Regions from separate parts of the Pantoea sp. App145 genome, predicted to be linked through region 1. Evidence: predicted binding sites of a transcription regulator. Region 1 holds the regulator's gene; the other holds the start of a gene.

Region 1 (4,900 bases):
TCCCGCAACCGGAGCAGCTGTCCTCGTCAATTGAATACCAATTGACGCAGCAAGGCGGCCACGTTGGCTTTGTCGGCGGGACATTGCTGCGCCCGCAAATGTGGCTGGAGCAACGCGTGCCACAGTGGCTATCAACTTATCTGGATATGTGATCGTGATTATACCGTGGCAACAACTCGACCCCGAAACGCTGGAAAACCTGATTGAAGCCTTTGTATTACGCGAAGGCACCGACTACGGTGAACAGGAGCGCAGTCTGGCGCAGAAGGTCGCCGATGTGCGCCGCCAGCTGGAGCGTGGCGAGGCGGTACTGGTGTGGTCTGAACTGCACGAAACCGTCAATATCATGGCGCGCGGTGAATTTCGCGGCTAATGCACATCCCGGCATTTCGTGCTAACAATGCTCATCGCCGGACTTCACAGGGAGCTTTGTCATGTCAGCCAGGCATCCAGTTATCGCCGTTACCGGTTCCAGCGGAGCCGGAACCACCACCACCAGCCTTGCCTTCCGGAAAATTTTCCAGCAGCTGGATCTGCACGCCGCAGAAGTGGAAGGCGACAGTTTCCATCGTTATACGCGTCCAGAGATGGACATGGCGATCCGCAAAGCGCGCGATCTGGGCCGTCATATCAGCTACTTCGGACCGGAGGCCAACGATTTTGGCCTGCTGGAGCAAACCTTCAGACAATACGGACAATCCGGTCTCGGGCAGTCGCGCAAATATCTTCACACCTATGATGAAGCCGTGCCGTGGAATCAGGTTCCCGGCACCTTTACGCCCTGGCAACCGCTGCCGGAAAACACGGATGTGCTGTTTTATGAGGGTTTGCACGGCGGCGTCGTGACACAGCAACACAATGTGGCCGAACATGTGGATTTGCTGGTCGGCGTGGTGCCGATTGTGAACCTCGAGTGGATTCAGAAGTTGATTCGCGACACCAGCGAACGCGGTCATTCGCGCGAAGCGGTGATGGATTCGGTGGTACGTTCGATGGAGGATTACATCAACTTCATTACGCCACAGTTCTCGCGCACCCATATCAACTTCCAGCGCGTACCTACCGTTGATACCTCAAATCCGTTTGCCGCACGTGAGATTCCGTCGCTGGATGAAAGCTTTGTGGTGATCCATTTTCGTGGGCTGGAAGGTATTGCCTTTCCTTACCTGCTGGCGATGATTCAGGATTCCTTTATCTCGCATATGAACACCCTGGTGGTGCCGGGTGGCAAAATGGGGCTGGCGATGGAGTTGATTATGACACCGCTGGTGCAGCGGCTGATTGAAGGTAAACGGATTGAATAATCCGTCATTTCCGTATCGGCGCGATTTATCGCGCCGCTACGTTCGTGCTATAGCTCGATAACCTCATAGCTGTGGGTGATGTCGACCCCTTTGCCCAGCATGATCGCCACCGAACAATATTTCTCTGCCGACAAATCCACCGCACGCGCCACCGCTTTATCGCCCAGCGCTTTGCCGCTGACAATAAAATGCAGATTGATGTGTGTAAAAATCCGTGGCGCTTCTTCACGACGTTCAGAAGTGAGTTTCACCTCGCAATCGGTCACTTCATTGCGCCCTTTTTGCAGGATAGACACCACGTCAATCGCGCTGCAACCACCCGCCGCCATCAGCACCATCTCCATCGGACTCGGCGCTTTATCACCCGAGTTCCCATCCATTAATACCTGATGACCCGATGAGGATTCTCCGAGAAAGGTAAGCCCCTCCACCCATTTGACTCGTGCCTGCATTATTCTTTCTCCTGACCAAGCTGATTTGCCGCCAGAGTACGCTTTCACCTGAGAAACAGCAATCCAGACTAATCGCCCTTTTGCTGAAGCGAGACAACACAAGACAGCTAGCAAAAGCTGTGCTACAAACAGAGCTGAAAATATTTTCGTCGTAACAGACGAAGGCGGGAAGAATCAGAAGCCTGGCTTAAGAGTCCACCCGAATAATTTCCTTTACTGGAAGCGCTCTACGATTTCACCGCCTGACAGGGAAAATTGCCCCCTGTGTTTTGGGCACGATTACAACAGAGGATAATAGCGAATGGTTCTCGGCAAACCGCAAACAGACCCTACACTCGAATGGTTCCTGTCCCATTGCCATATTCACAAATATCCATCCAAAAGCACCCTGATTCACCAGGGTGAAAAAGCGGAAACGCTCTACTACATCGTGAAAGGTGCCGTTGCGGTACTGATTAAAGATGAAGAAGGCAAAGAGATGATTCTCTCCTACCTCAATCAGGGGGATTTCATCGGCGAGCTTGGCCTGTTTGAAGAAGGTCAGGAACGCAGTGCCTGGGTACGAGCAAAAACTGCCTGCGAAGTGGCTGAAATTTCCTACAAAAAATTCCGTCAGCTGATTCAGGTAAACCCGGATATTTTAATGCGTCTTTCGGCGCAGATGGCACGTCGCCTGCAGGTGACATCAGAAAAAGTCGGCAACCTTGCCTTCCTTGATGTGACCGGTCGCATTGCGCAGACGCTGCTCAATCTGGCCAAACAGCCTGATGCCATGACCCACCCGGACGGGATGCAGATCAAAATCACCCGTCAGGAAATTGGTCAGATCGTTGGCTGCTCACGCGAGACAGTTGGCCGTATTCTGAAAATGCTGGAAGATCAAAACCTGATCTCCGCACATGGTAAAACCATCGTCGTTTACGGCACCCGCTAATTCCTTCTCACCCACGGCGTGATGGTCACATCGCGCCGTTTTTGTCTACGATGAGCTGATGTGGCGTCGAATCATCTATCATCCCGAAGTTAATTATGCCCTGCGGCAAACGCTGGTGCTTTGCCTGCCCGTGGCTCTCGGCTGGCTGTTTGGTGACCTGCAAAAAGGTTTGCTGTTCTCGCTGGTTCCCGCCTGCTGCAATATCGCGGGTCTGGATACACCACATAAACGTTTCTTTAAACGCCTGATTGTCGGCGGATCCCTGTTTGCCACCGGCAGCTTTCTGATTCAGTGGTTGACGGATTACCATGTTCCTTTGCCGCTGATTATGCTGGCTCTGCCGCTGCTGGTGGGCGTCACCGGCGAAATCAGTCCGTTGCATGGCCGTTTGCTGCCCGGCACCCTTATCGCCGCCATCTTCACACTCAGCCTCGCAGGACGCATGCCGATATGGGTACCGCCGCTGCTGTATATCGGCGGCACGCTGTGGTACGGGCTGTTTAACTGGCTCTGGTTCTGGCTGTGGAAAGAACAGCCGATGCGTGAAACCCTCAGCCTGCTGTATCGCGAGCTGGCGGATTATTGCGATGCCAAATATACCCTGCTGACGCAGCTGACCGATCCGGAAAAAGCGCTCCCCCCACTGCTGGCCCGGCAGCAAAAAGCGGTCGACCTGATCACCACCTGTTATCAGCAAATGCATATGCTGTCTGCCAGCCGTAACAACAGCCATAAACGTCTGACGCGTGCCTTCCAGGTGGCACTCGATCTCCAGGAACACATCTCGGTCAGCCTGCATCAGCCTGAAGAAGTGCAAAAACTGGTGGAGCAGAGCCATGCTGAAGCGGTGATCCGCTGGAATGCGAAGACCATATCGGCGCGGCTGCGGCTGTTGGCCGATGCTATCCTCTATCACCAGTTGCCGGAGCGCTTTCATATGGAGAAGCAGCTCGGGGCGCTGGAAAAGATTGCGCGCCAGCACCCGGATAATCCGGTCGGTAATTTTTGCCTGTACCATTTCAGTCGGATAGCCCGCGTCCTGCGCACGCAGAAACCTCTTTATACCCGTGACCTGATGGCCGACCGCCAGCGACGTTTGCCGTTTTTTCCGGCGCTGCGCAGTTACCTGTCGCTAAAGTCCCCGGCGTTACGCACCGCAGCGCGTTTTGCCGTAATGCTGATGTTTGGCAGCGCGCTGGCGTTGTTCTTTAACATCCCCAAACCCTACTGGATTCTGATGACCACCATGTTCGTCAGCCAGAACGGCTACAGCGCCACTCGCGTACGTATCCAGCACCGTGCCCTCGGCACCTTCGCCGGGCTATTGATCGCGGCTGCCTCGCTGCGTTTTGCCGTGCCGAAATCCATCACCCTGCTGTTTATGCTGGCGATCACCCTCGCCAGCTATCTGGTGACGCGTAAATATTACGGCTGGTCGATGATTGGCTTTACGGTAACGGCGGTGTACTCGCTTCAGTTGCTGTCGCTCAACGGTGCACAGTTCCTGTTGCCACGCATGATGGATACGCTGATGGGATGCCTGATTGCCTTTGGCGGCATGATTTGGCTGTGGCCACAGTGGCAAAGCGGCTTGCTCCGTAAGAACGCACATGACGCGCTGGAGGCTGACCAGGAAGCGTTGCAGCTGCTGCTCGGGCCGGAGCAGTCGCCGGAGAAGCTGGCCTACCAGCGCATTAAGGTTAACCAGGCACACAACGCCATGTTTAACTCGCTCAATCAGGCGATGACCGAACCGGGTTTTAACCCGCAGTATCTGAAAGATATGCGCTTATGGGTGACGCACAGCCAGTTTATTGTCGAACACATCAACGCCATGACGATTCTGGCGCGCGAGCACACCATGCTGACGCCAAAGCTCGCCGAGAAGTATCTGCAATCCTGCGAAATCGCGTTGCAGCGTTGTCAGCAGCGGCTGGAATATGACGGGCCGGGCAACGACAGCAACGTGCTGGAAGCGCCGGAAAATATTAATGAGGGTGCGGTGACCATTGTTGAGCAGCATGTGAAGCGGATTCTGCAACACCTTAACGTGATGCACACCATCTCTTCACTGGCGTGGAGCCAGCGACCGCATCATGGTCGCTGGCTGATGGGCTTGCGGGTGAAAAACTGAATTACGCCGCCAGTACCTTCTCTACCGCCACGGCAAAGCGCGCCATCCCTTCTTCGATATCGGTCGGCTCAATCAC
Region 2 (4,900 bases), 750 kb from region 1:
TTGTGAGTGGCCGCACGGCTACCGTTTGCCTGCCGTCCTGGTGCACGTCTCTCCGGTGAAGAAACAAAGCAAACGTTTACGTAGCCGCGTATTTCTGGTCGTAAAAGGGGAAACTCAGAAAAAAGGCAAACGATTATCCGGTGAATGACCGGCGGTTTTCAACTGATAATCTGGCATAACGGATTTAACCGCTGAAATTTATCGGGCCGCCCTGCTCCAGCGCCCGCTGCCAGGCTGCCCGCTGTTCCATCCCTTCCAGCCAGCGCAGACTGGCGGGCATATCGCGCAGACCGGTACGCGCGCGCATCGCCAGCAACGGGAAACTCATCTGGATATCGGCGATGGTGAAACGATGACCGGCAAAGTAAGGATGCTGGCTGAGATGTTGCTCAATCACGCCGCCATGCAGCGCCAGCTGCTTGTTCAGCCAGGCTTTCTGGATACCCGCGCTGAGCGCCCTGCCCGCCGGACGCAGCAGCCAGGGCACCGGCTTTTTGCCCAACTGGCCGAACACCAGTTTCATCACCAGCAACGGCATCAGCGATCCCTCGGCGTAATGCAGCCAGTAGCGGGCCTGAATCTGCGCATCCTCATCGGCAGGTTTCAGCCGATACTCGACGTCATATTTTTCTGCCAGATATTCGAGGATGGCCCCGGACTCCGCCACCACCCGATTGCCATCGGTGATCACCGGGGATTTGCCCAGAGGATGGACTTTTTTCAGCGACTCCGGTGCCAGCAAGGTGCCTTCACGTTGGTAGCGCTTGATTTGATAAGGCACCGATAACTCTTCCAGCAGCCACAGCACCCGATGTGAACGGGAATTTTCAAGATGGTGAACGGTGATCATCATGGCTTCCTGACCAATGGATTGACCCGGCAAGTATAGATGATGGCGTCTCAGCGTTTCTGCTCGTCCTGTTGCGGATCGAGTAACACAGCGCCCGACCCCTGCTCTGCCAGACGGTCACCGGGGTTACGCAGCGGACAATCGCGCATCGACAGACAACCGCAACCAATACACCCGTCGAGATCGTTACGCAGCCGCGTAAGTGTTTCGATGCGTTTATCCAGCTCCTCGCGCCAGTGCTGGGTCAGCGCATCCCATTCCTGGGTCGACATACGTTTGTTGGCGGGTACATGCATCAGGCTATCGCTTACCGTGGCGAGAGGAATGCCGATACGTTGCGCGATTTTAATGATCGCCACGCGACGCAGCACATCGCGGCTGTAACGCCGCTGATTGCCGTTATTGCGCGTGCTGGAGATCAATCCTTTGGTCTCATAAAAGTGCAGCGCCGAGACGGCCACGCCGCTGCGTTTCGCTACTTCGCCCGGCGTCAGCACCGGCTTCGGGTAGTTGCGTTCTTTTTTCATTTGGCTCTTTACCTCAAGTTAACTTGAGGAATTATACTCGCTCCCCATTGAAACTTCGAATCTCTACTCAGAAGGATGTGGTTATGATGCAAGAGGAAATCATTCATTCACTGACGCACTGGATCGATCAGAATCTGGATAAAACCCTGTCAATTGATGAAGTAGCGGCCAAATCAGGTTATTCCAAATGGCACCTGCAACGTATGTTCCGTACCGTGACGAAACAAACATTGGGCGGCTATATCCGCGAACGGCGTTTAACGCTGGCAGCAGAAGCACTGCGCCAGACGCAACGCCCGGTATTTGATATCGCGATGCAGTACGGTTATGACTCGCAACAGACGTTTTCCCGCGTGTTTCGTCGTCAGTTCTCGCAAACACCGACTGCCTATCGCCACACCATGCGTCGTCAGGCGATGATCCAGCGTCCACGCCTGGTGAGCTTTGATTGCAACGAAAATCTGGCCAGCTTTACCCAGCGAACCACCGGCGAGTGCTGCCCGATCCGCTAATCCTCTCTGCGCGCCCCCCTGCGGGCGCACCCTGCCTGTCAGGCGCGCGATAAATCGCGCCGCTACCCACCCGTGCAATTATTTGCACAATCCACATAAATGCCGCATCTGACTTCGATAAAATTTTTTCTACCATACAAGGTATAAATTTTGTTCAAAATTTCAAATCGAATGATATAATGTGACCCAAGTCACAAAATAATGCGTAATACGACGGCCTGAAGGGCCTCCCTGACCTTCCTTCTTTGCCGCCAGTGATGTCCGATGAATGTCAGGGATGTTACTGATTCATAGAGGTTCGTTGCAGATGGCTACTTTAACCACCAGTCTTATCGTTATGCGCTGGGAATTGCTGAGCGCAATAATGATGTTTTTCGCCAGCACCCTGAAAATTCGTTTTCGTCAGAACAGCCACCATGTGATGGCGCTGATGTGCGGCGGAATCGGCCTGGGCATGTCCTGCTGGTTTGTCACCGGCCTGCTGGGAATCACCCTGAGCATGGAAAATCTGCATAACTTTATGGAAATCACCAAAAACGCCTTCGTCGAGGTGATGAGCCAGACCCCTGCCGATTGGCCAATGCCCTGATTTCCACCAATAAAAAACCCCGCATCGCGGGGTTTTTTATTTTGCTGTGTGATTTCAAATTTTCTTCAACACGGCCGGGATCTTGACATCCCCCACCGTACCGCCCGGCGTCTTCGCACCGAGACGGTCCTGAATCCACATATCACCCATCATCTGATTAAGCCCACGATCCAGTCCGGTAACCATCCCAGCGCCAGGCGTAAAAGTCAGCTCGCCAAAGTAAACCTGCTGTTCGTGGATATACCAGTCAACACGAACATAATCGAAGTCACTCGCCAGTTTCTTACTCAACGCTAAGGCATGTTGCAGCGCTGCCAACTGCGACGAGATATCCAATCCGGTATCACGGATTTTATGATAGGCCTCATTCAAGTTATTCACATAAAAATTCATTGATATCAGTGGATTGCATCGATTATAAATCACCTGCAACACAAACTCGAAGTTGCCATCGCGTTTATTAAACATATGGAACTTGTAATCAACCGGTGCGGTTTTGCCATCACCAATGTATTTCTCCACCAGAATGCGCGGCTTGATGTAACGGTAATGAATCTCACGCGCCTCATCGGCATAGTCTTTTTTCAGCCAGCGCTGGCAGTTGCTGATGATCTGCTGCTTTTTCAGCGCATCCGGTTCTTCCAGCAGGATTTCCACCATATTGGAGCCGTGATTCGGCTTGATCACCGTGTTTTTCCAGCTTGGCAGCGTATGCAGTGAATGCGGATCGCTGGTTTCATACAGCAATGGAATCAAATATTCACCGCCTATCTTTTCAGCGACGTAATCACGCACCGAATATTTATCCGACAGACGACCATAATTCTGGTAATCGCCATAAACAAACTTACGGTACAGGATCTTCTCGTTAAACACTTTCGGCTCACGCAGATTGGGTAAGCGCCGGAATTTACGAAAGTAAAAAATCCGATCCTGATAAGCCCAGGGCATTTTCCTGATGAAATACCGCACACTTTTTCTCAGTTCATCTTTCAACTTAAGCATATCTGACCTCATTTGTAGGTTTTGTAGTTGAGTGAGGAAACCTGAATTTTGTAAATGACGCCGTTTCTGAAGAAGTAATTCATTACGGTGAGGGACAGAAGTTCCGTCAGGAAAACGCTCCAGGCAGCGCCCATAATGCCGTACCCCTGAATCAGCCACCACGACAGCGGAAGGCCGATGGCGACCAGGCAGAGAATTTTCCTGAGCAGATAATTAAATCCACCCTCTTTAACGATATAGCGGTACGCGACGGTCCCCATCGCCGAAAAACTGGAGGCTATCGACAGCAACGTAATGAGACTTCCTGACTGCGTGTAATCGTGACCATATAAAGCAATGATTATTTTTTCACCATATAAGGCGATGACGAATAACAGAATCAGTGAGACACCCAACACATACCCATTCAGACGCGCCGTGAGCTTAATTGCCGCTTCGCCGCGCTCTCTGAATATTTCCGAAAAGCTGGAAGTGATGATGGCCAGTGGAATAAAGGTCCACGAAGCCGAAATGGTATTGGCCGCAGCGAACAACCCCAGATCGCCTGCTGAAGCGATACCGACCAGAAACATCTGCGCGGTTTTCACCTGTACCGAAATAAAGATGCTGGAGATCGCCAATGGCAGGCCGGCATACAGCAGATAACGCAGATAAGGGCCACGTTTCACGCGCGACGGTGATTGCTCCTGGTTCTCGCGGTAAAAGTTGTAACGCTTGATAGCGTAGGGGACTAGCGTCACGGCCACAATCGACAGAGTCAGCCATAACGGGCTCAGCCGGAACCAGGCAATGCCGAAACTTAGCGCGAAGCCGAGGAGCAGACCGACAGAGTTCGCAATGGTATTGAGACGTGAAGCCAGGCGCGCATTGTTATACACGCTGAAGGTGTCCTGGGTGACAAATACCGAGGCGATGAACGAGGCCAGCGCAAACGCAAGGAAGTTTTCCTGCATGTTGTACCAGACCCAAATCAACACCGGCAGCGAGGTCAGCACCAATAACGCTAACCGCAACGTACGTGCCACGTTCATCAGACGTACGCCTTTTGGCGCACTCTTACTGATGGTTTTGAACAGTATCGTTTCGGTGCCAAACATCGCTACGGTCTGCACCATAGAGAAAAGTGAGGTCGAAAACGCCATTTGACCAAACACTGTTGGGCCAAAGGATTTTGCCACGTAGGAGGTAACAAATATGACGCCAAAAACAGAGACGATCTTCTCAGACATCATCCAGGCGGCATTTGACATTACGCTTAATTTCATCAACTCGTCCTTAGTATTACTTACTGCTACTGCAAGCGGTACAACGTCCTTGAAAAGAATTAAACAAGTCTTAGTGGGCCTGACTTAAATTAATAACTTCAGACCATGCTGGTCCGAAAAATGAGACTCGCATCAGGATTCAGAGAATGAAT

Evidence for each region. Region 1 encodes CRP, which controls carbon source genes, mostly activating them, when cyclic AMP is high. Its sites were predicted from a motif close to ATGTGANNNNNNTCACAT; they were not measured.
Region 2: RCF31_RS11205 (YjcB family protein) is a predicted target of CRP. The motif match lies at 2,069-2,086, and genes of this name have one in related genera.

The regions. Positions count from the first base shown of each region.
Region 1 covers NZ_CP133290.1:3,193,679-3,198,578, reverse strand. The annotation lists gene RCF31_RS14595 (hydrolase) at 1-152, shown strand, start outside; gene RCF31_RS14590 (YheU family protein) at 155-373, shown strand; gene RCF31_RS14585 (phosphoribulokinase) at 435-1,304, shown strand; gene RCF31_RS14580 (OsmC family protein) at 1,352-1,756, opposite strand; gene crp (cAMP-activated global transcriptional regulator CRP) at 2,058-2,690, shown strand; gene RCF31_RS14570 (YccS/YhfK family putative transporter) at 2,749-4,824, shown strand; gene argD (bifunctional acetylornithine/succinyldiaminopimelate transaminase) at 4,826-4,900, opposite strand, start outside.
Region 2 covers NZ_CP133290.1:2,448,506-2,453,405, forward strand. The annotation lists gene RCF31_RS11190 (glutathione S-transferase family protein) at 185-850, opposite strand; gene soxR (redox-sensitive transcriptional activator SoxR) at 901-1,377, opposite strand; gene soxS (superoxide response transcriptional regulator SoxS) at 1,461-1,889, shown strand; gene RCF31_RS11205 (YjcB family protein) at 2,197-2,478, shown strand; gene RCF31_RS11210 (ATP-grasp fold amidoligase family protein) at 2,533-3,483, opposite strand; gene RCF31_RS11215 (oligosaccharide flippase family protein) at 3,492-4,748, opposite strand.